One region of the Shewanella sp. 5S214 genome, then DNA from elsewhere that is predicted to be linked to it. Evidence: predicted binding sites of a transcription regulator. Region 1 holds the regulator's gene; the other holds the start of a gene.

Region 1 (4,221 bases):
CTAAAGACAATAAACTGACTAATTGCGATTTGTCAGTCGACAGGCGCTCACGTAGGTCACGAGCCAGCTCATTTGATAATAACTGTTCAATTAATGTCTGCTGATAACTGATCAGCACTTGAAGCTCTTCTTGCCATAACTGACCGCTGTCACGCAGAGTGAGTAATTTGTATAAAAAGTTAGTCGTTTTGCCGGCGGCCGATACCACAACTAAATCATCACTTTGACCATGTGTAAGCAAAATATGGGCAACACGGCGATAGCAATCTGCATCCGCTAAACTTGAACCACCAAACTTATGTAAATGACTTCGCGTCATTACTAACTCCTTAAACAACTAAGACTTTTATTGCGACAGCTATACTTCTAATTTGAAATAAACAGTGTGGCAAGTGCATATTTTCTATTTTACTTTATTTGGCCGGAACCACAGCAAACTTAAACTCGAATTAAGCCAACTCAAGCTGATTTTATCGCAGTAACAGCGGCGAGACCGGCTTGAATATCCGCGAGCAGGTCATCTGCATCTTCAATACCGACAGATAATCTCAGTAAAGTGTCTTTAATACCAGCCTGTTGCCTTGCCTGTGGGTCCATTGCACGGTGAGTCATGGTGGCAGGAACAGCAACTAAACTTTCCACTCCGCCTAAACTTTCAGCAATACTAAACAAAGATAATGCCTGTAAAAAGGCCACCACTTCAGCTTCGCCACCGGTTAATTCAAAACTTAACATAGCGCCAAAACCTTGTTGTTGTTTTGCGGCAATTTCGTGACCCGGATGGTCTTTTAGCCCTGGGTAATACACCTTGGCAACCACATCACTGGCATTGAGTAATTCTACAATTTTTTGCGCATTACGTTGATGCTCACGAATGCGGACTGCCAGCGTTCTTAAGCCACGTAAGGTTAAATAGCTATCAAAAGCAGAACCGGTTAATCCAAGGGTATTTGACCACCAATGTAATAATTCACCCACTTCAGCATCTTTAGCCACCACAGCGCCACCGACCACATCACTGTGACCATTAATGTATTTGGTGGTTGAGTGAATAACGATATCGGCCCCCAACAATAAAGGTTGTTGTAATATTGGCGACAAAAAAGTGTTATCAACCGTCACTAACGCGCCAACCTCATGGCAAGCGATACTGATCGCATTAATATCGACTACCCGCAGTAATGGATTTGATGGCGTTTCTAACCAGACCATTTTGGGATTTTGCGCTATCGCGTTGCCCAGCGCTTGCGCATCAGTTTGATCAACAACCAATAACTTAAATTGACCTTTTTTGGCCAGGTTAGTAAATAAACGGTAACTGCCACCATAACAATCGTGCGGCACAACCAATAAATCATCTGGGCCCAACAAACTGGTCACTAAGGTAATGGCCGCCATACCGGTACATGTCACCACACCAGTTACACCTTGCTCAAGTTTTGCAATCGCCTCACCTAATATACAACGCGTCGGATTACCTGAACGGCTGTAGTCAAACTCGCGAGGATTAGTGTGGCCATCAAATGAATAATTGGTCGATAAATAAATCGGCGGCACAATAGCACCATGTTGTGTGTCTATTTCTATACCCTGGCGAACGGCCAAAGTGGCACTTTGATACTGAGTCATAATTGATTCCTAAAAAGTCACAAACACACAATAGATGTCTAGACGTCCAAATTTACCGAAGAGTTCCCTCCGAGTCAACCAAAATAGACGTTTAGACGTCTAAACATCGAGAAATCTATTTGCATCGGGATTAAATAGTAGCAATAATTTGACTAGAGATTGTAACGGTTTAAAATCTGCAGCGTATTTATCGTTAAGGGTAAGTTAATGACTGAATGGAATGGCGAATATATCAGCCCATATGCCGAACACGGCAAAAAAAATGAACAAGTAAAAAAAATTACGGTTTCTATCCCTTTAAAAGTATTAAAAGTACTGACAGATGAGCGGACGCGTCGCCAGATAAATAATCTGCGCCATGCAACTAACAGTGAACTGCTATGCGAAGCATTTTTGCACGCGTACACAGGTCAACCATTACCTTATGACGGTGATTTATCAAAAGATCAGCCTGATAGCATTCCAAGTGAAGCGAAAAAGTTAATGGATGATATGGGTATCGAATGGGAAGAGCTCGAATAACCTACAGGTTAATGAATCCCTCACCGACTTTAAAACTGCCCATTGATACCAATCCTTATTGAAGTTTGCTCTTTTAGCGAAAATGATTAGCGTGGTATTCGAGGCAGTCTTTTAAAGGCAAAGTTGCTGTACGCCTAAAATAGATCCAATTTCAATGTGGATTGCTATAAGCAGTAATATTTTAAAGAGAAATTATGATGTCATTTATCGATCCAACCACTTTGATACTGGCATCAATTATTGTATTTTTTGGCGCGCTAACCCAAAGCTTAATTGGCTTTGGGTTAGCCGTTGTAGCAAGCCCACTGCTGTATATTGTTAATCCTCAATTAGTTCCCGTTCCTATTATTGCCATGGGTTTTGCAATCTCTGCAATGACCTTGTTTAGAGAGCGCGGCCACCTACAGTTTAATGGATTACAATATGCCTTACTTGGACGTGTTCCAGGAGGATTTTTAGGTGCTGGGTTATTACTGTTTGCACCACAAGCCATACTAGGCTTGGTGATTGCAGCAATCGTGTTTATTGCCGTTATCCTAAGCGTCTTTCGCTTTACCGCACCAATCAATCGCATCAGTTTATTTATCGCTGGGGTATTTTCGGGCATATTTGGCAATATCGCTGCGATCGGCGGCCCACCAATGGCCATTTTACTTGCCGGTCAAGATGCCAGTCAATTTAGGGCGGCGCTATCAGCCTTTTTTGTCTTTAGCTCATTAATCGCATTGGCTATTTTAGCCGTTGTCGGCTTAGTTGAAGTAAAACATTTATGGCTATCACTGCTATTACTCCCCTCAGTCATTGCTGGCTACCTTGTCTCTGGTCGATTAATTGGCCGTGTCGATAAAGAGAAAACCCGGGCTGCGACATTAATATTGTGTAGCATTAGCGCAACAATATTAGTAATAAAGTCGACAATCGCATTAATTTAACGCCACTCACTGATTCTCTTTATCAAATGACCTTCCAATAAACAGGGCTGCGCATTATTTTATGTGGCTGAATCCCTGTCACTAAACGTTAATTTATCCTCTAGCAAACTATTACCCTCTAGACAATAGATCTGCATCACACCAACTCCATTAGATTTTTATCAATTAACTTTTTTTCAATTAGTTTTTTCTCATGGATATGATCTACTTCAAATTAACACTACCCCCTTTTAGGTAACATTATTTACAGCAAAACAATAAATATATGTTGCTAAGGCACCAGCCATAAAAAGCTTTGTAGAGGATAAAATGATGAACATTTACGTTAAAGTTGGTATTGCAATCGCGATTGCATTTTCTCTTGGTAGCCAAGTAATGGCTGCAGAAGGTGGTAACCCTAAAAAAGGTAAACATCTTTATAAAAAAGAATGTAAAGCTTGCCACAGTGCCAATAGTGAAGGCAAAGAGCTCACCCCTATGACCAAAACCATGAGCCAGTGGGATCGCTTTTTCACCCGTGATATGCATAAAGCCAAACCTGCTGTTTTCGAGGCGCTATCAGAAAAAGACTTGAAAGATATTCAACAGTTTTTATATGACCACGCAGCCGATTCAGACCAACCAGCAACCTGTGGCTAAGTCATTACAGCTTAGGGCCTTGTCGTCTTAAGCGTCAACATCAGCCAATAACCAAACTGACAAAATAGTGAGGCTTAGCCTCAGGGATTTTTACACCAAAAATTTGCCACATCAGCTTATACATTTGGCAAGTTTAGGGGGAGAGAAAGATGATGAGAACTCTGATATCAATACTTGTAGCTAATGCGCTTTTCATGAGCGGCGCTAGCTTAGCGGCAGACACCGATGCACAAAAAATTGCCGATCTTAAACAACAACTGGCCACCATTACCGAAGATCTTGACGACTTAAACTCACGGGTTGATAAAACTGAGCGCCATACGGCACTGGACAGAGTGTCCATCACTGGTGACTTTAGAACCAAAGCACACTCATTACATTATCAAAATGTCACATGGAACCCTGCCATGAACGTTAACTTTTCTGATTTTGGCGCGAAAGCCATGTCAGGAGCATTTGGCGATCCAAATAGTGCCACCTCACCATTGGGCCAAATGAT
Region 2 (4,221 bases), on a different contig from region 1:
TGGTCGTTCTTCAGAGTGGTAACGATAGTATAATTGGGTTATTTCTGCTGGTAACTGCGATATTTGCCGCGGTTCTATCGCCACAAAGTGCTGCTGTTGATATAAGCCTATTAACCATGGGTGAGCAAATAAGAAGCAATGTTTAGTCTTTAATCTAGGTGCAATAAACTGTAATAAGTGGCTTGCATGGTGTTGGCCACGATAGTCGGGGTGAACTAACAACCCATTTACCAGTTGATAGTGGCCTATCGGTTTGACTCTTATAGCGGCAATAATATTTCGCGGTCTGAATGTCGCTCTATTAACGTCATCACTCCTGTCTTGATTATCAGTAGCGCTTGAGTTTAGGTGATTAATAACTGCTATGGCTTCTTTTTGAGCTAATCGCGCATAAGGCATATGCTGACGATAGAATAATTTAATGGCTGACCATTCTTTTATTGCACAGAGCTTTATCGCTGAGAGTTTGCTTTCAGCAAGTTCAATCGCGTTGCCTTCTAAAGCGGTAGGATGACTCGCAATCGACTTATTCGCAATCGAATCACCTTCAATGGGTGCCGCCCCCATGGATGGCGGTGCAACAGCTTGCTTTGCTATTATATTTTTTTCTAGCCAAGTGGCTTGATACATAATGAGACCCAGTGTCGAGATTAAATCATTACCTTATTACATCTGCTAGTGCAAATTGGATAGCGCTAATAACATAAAACCGCCAAATGGCGGTTTTATGTTTGATATCGTTTTAGCTTAGCCAACAAGCGTTAAGGCTATATCGATACCTAGCTTATTATAGTCCGGCATCAGCACGGAGAATCTCAGCTTTATCTGTCGCTTCCCAAGGGAATATATCGCGACCAAAATGGCCATAAGCTGCAGTTTGTTGATAGATAGGACGCGCCAAATCTAGCATTGCGGTTAAACCATAAGGACGCAGCTCAAAGTGCTGACGGATCAATTTGATCAATACTTCTTCAGACACTTTGCCAGTACCGAATGTTTCGATACTGATAGATGTTGGCTCTGCAACACCAATAGCATAAGACACTTGTAGCTCACAGCGATCAGCAAGACCTGCAGCAACAATATTCTTAGCCACATAACGTGCAGCATAAGCTGCGCTACGGTCTACTTTCGATGGGTCTTTACCTGAGAATGCACCGCCACCATGGCGCGCCATTCCGCCGTAAGTATCAACGATAATCTTACGTCCTGTTAAACCACAATCACCAACAGGTCCACCAATAACAAAGCGACCAGTAGGGTTGATAAAGTATTTAGTGTCTTTGTTTAACCATTGTGCAGGTAATACAGGCTTGATGATGGTTTCCATTACGGCTTCAATCAAATCTGCTTGTGTTACGTCTTCACGATGTTGAGTTGACAATACAATCGCATCGATACCGATGATTTTGCCATCGTCATATGCAAAGGTTACTTGGCTTTTTGCATCTGGACGCAACCAAGGTAAAGTGCCGTCTTTACGCACTTCTGACTGACGCTTAACTAGCTTATGAGCGTAAGTGATAGGTGCAGGCATTAATACGTCGGTTTCATTGCTGGCATAGCCAAACATTAAGCCCTGATCGCCAGCGCCTTGTTCAGCAGGATCTGAGCGGTCAACGCCTTGATTGATGTCTGGTGACTGTTTGCCAATGGCATTAAGTACCGCACATGAATCAGCATCAAAACCCATATCTGAATTGGTGTAACCGATTTCGCGGACGGTTTTACGGGTAATTTCTTCAATGTCTACCCAAGCAGAAGTGGTGACTTCACCGCCCACTAATACCATACCGGTTTTAACATACGTTTCGCACGCAACACGAGCCTTTGGATCTTGCTCAAGTATTGCGTCTAATACCGCATCAGAAATCTGATCGGCGATTTTATCTGGATGACCTTCTGAGACCGACTCAGAGGTAAACAAGTGCTTTGCCATAATAGGAAAATCTCGTTGGTTGCATTTGAATATACGTCTAGACGTCTATTTTAGTCGAAATCTAATTTGATAACACCCCTTAATACGAATTTAAGCAGATAATTGTGCAGTAGTGCATGAATATTTTTTACTCTCTATGAGTGTGTTTAGCTAATGGGTTAATTAAACTTATGATTAAATTAAGTTTTAATCATTTTTGTTGGTCTGCTTTAAACACTTTGGTGCCATTAATTGAACAATATTGAGGATGATTATGAGGTGTTGTGTGTTGAGACAAGTTGAGGTTTTATTTACACAGCGCTGTTTTCTAAGCTGACTGTCAATAAATAATTACTCAGTGTGTAACTGTTCATTACGGGGCTTTTGCATGTTATCTACCCAATAAACATCAGCGGTAAGACGACCTTAATAGGTAAAAGTGAGCTTATTACTGACTAAAAATGTAATGAGAGAAATTTTAATTTGCGTCACATCGCCTTGTAGGGGAAAATATGGCTTCACAATTGCCCGCTAGACCTTACAAACAAGCAGGAGAGAGCATGTCATCTCGTAAAGTACTCGCTAACGCTATTCGCGCCTTAAGTATGGATGCGGTTCAAAAAGCCAATTCTGGTCATCCAGGTGCCCCAATGGGTATGGCTGATATCGCCGAAGTGCTATGGAATGATTTTCTAAAGCACAATCCAACTAATCCTAACTGGGTCGATCGCGATCGTTTTGTTCTGTCAAACGGTCATGGCTCTATGCTTATCTACTCTTTATTGCATTTATCAGGCTATGAGTTGCCGATTGAAGAGTTAAAGCAATTCCGTAAATTACATTCAAAAACACCTGGTCATCCTGAGTATGGTTATACTCCAGGTGTTGAAACCACCACCGGTCCTTTAGGCGCAGGTTTGAGCAATGCTGTTGGTATGGCGATTGCCGAAAAAACCTTAGCGGCTCAGTTTAACCGTCCAGGTCACGATATTGTTGATCATTTTACCTACTGTTTCTTAGGTGATGGCTGTTTAATGGAAGGTATTTCTCACGAAGCCAGTTCATTAGCCGGCACATTAGGCCTAGGTAAGTTAGTGGCATTTTGGGATGACAACGGTATTTCTATCGATGGTCATGTTGAAGGTTGGTTCACTGATGATACGCCTAAGCGCTTTGAAGCTTATGGCTGGCATGTTATTGCTGATGTTGATGGTCATAATCCTGATGCCATCCGTGCAGCAATTGAACAAGCTAAATCTGTCACCGATAAGCCATCGATGATTTGCTGTAAAACCATTATTGGTTTTGGTTCTCCGAACAAATCGGGCAGCCATGATTGTCATGGTGCACCATTAGGTGATGCTGAAATTGCAGCCGCTCGTGAGTTCTTAAACTGGCCACACGCTCCTTTTGAAATCCCATCTGATGTTTATGCTGGTTGGGATGCGAAACATAAAGGTGAGGCGAATGAGTCATTATGGAATGACAAGTTTGCTGCATATCAAGCTGCGTTCCCAGAACTTGCTGCAGAATATGATCGCCGTGTTTTAAAGGGTGATTTACCTGCTGATTTTGAAGCAAAAGCACAAGCCTTTATCCAAGAAAGCCAAGATAAAGCCGAAGGTATTGCGAGCCGTAAAGCGTCTCAAAATGCGATTGGTTTCTTTGGTGCTATGTTGCCAGAATTACTTGGCGGTAGCGCAGACTTAGCTGGTTCTAACTTAACGCTGTGGTCTGGCTCAAAAGGTATTCAAGACGATCCTGCCGGTAACTACATCTATTACGGTGTACGTGAATTCGGTATGAGCGGTATTATGAACGGTGCTTCGTTGCATGGTGGTTTTATTAACTATGGCGCTACCTTCATGATGTTTATGGAATACGCGCGTAACGCAGTACGTATGTCAGCATTAATGGGTATTCAAAACATTTTCGTTTATACCCATGACTCTATTGGTCAAGGCGAAGATGGTCCAACGCATCAGCCTATTGAGCAATTAGCTAACTTACGTTTAACGCCAAATATGGCAGTATGGCGTCCATGTGATGCAGCAGAAACGGCTGTTTCATGGAAGGCGGCAATTGAGCGCCGTAATGCACCAACATCATTAGTTTTCAGTCGTCAGGGTCTTAAGGCTCAAGCGCGTACTGCGGAGCAATTAGCTAACGTTGCTAAAGGCGGTTATGTACTGTCTGATTGTCAAGGCACTGCTGATGTGATCTTAATTGCAACCGGTAGCGAAGTGCAATTAGCCATGGATTCAGCCGCTGAGTTAAGCAAACTCGGCCAGAAAGTGCGCGTG

Evidence for each region. The regulator MetJ, encoded in region 1, represses methionine synthesis genes. The targets are predictions, from matches to a motif close to TAGACGTCTAGACGTCTA.
Region 2: metK (methionine adenosyltransferase) is a predicted target of MetJ. The motif match lies at 1,970-1,987, and genes of this name have one in related genera.

Annotation. Positions count from the first base shown of each region.
Region 1 covers NZ_JBGOOV010000004.1:184,166-188,386, reverse strand. The annotation lists gene ACED29_RS04230 (bifunctional aspartate kinase/homoserine dehydrogenase II) at 1-319, opposite strand, end outside; gene metB (cystathionine gamma-synthase) at 460-1,629, opposite strand; gene metJ (met regulon transcriptional regulator MetJ) at 1,837-2,151, shown strand; gene ACED29_RS04215 (sulfite exporter TauE/SafE family protein) at 2,346-3,083, shown strand; gene ACED29_RS04210 (cytochrome c) at 3,393-3,722, shown strand; gene ACED29_RS04205 (DUF3373 domain-containing protein) at 3,875-4,221, shown strand, end outside.
Region 2 covers NZ_JBGOOV010000008.1:139,650-143,870, forward strand. The annotation lists gene ACED29_RS07680 (GNAT family N-acetyltransferase) at 1-630, opposite strand, end outside; gene metK (methionine adenosyltransferase) at 788-1,939, opposite strand; gene tkt (transketolase) at 2,479-4,221, shown strand, end outside.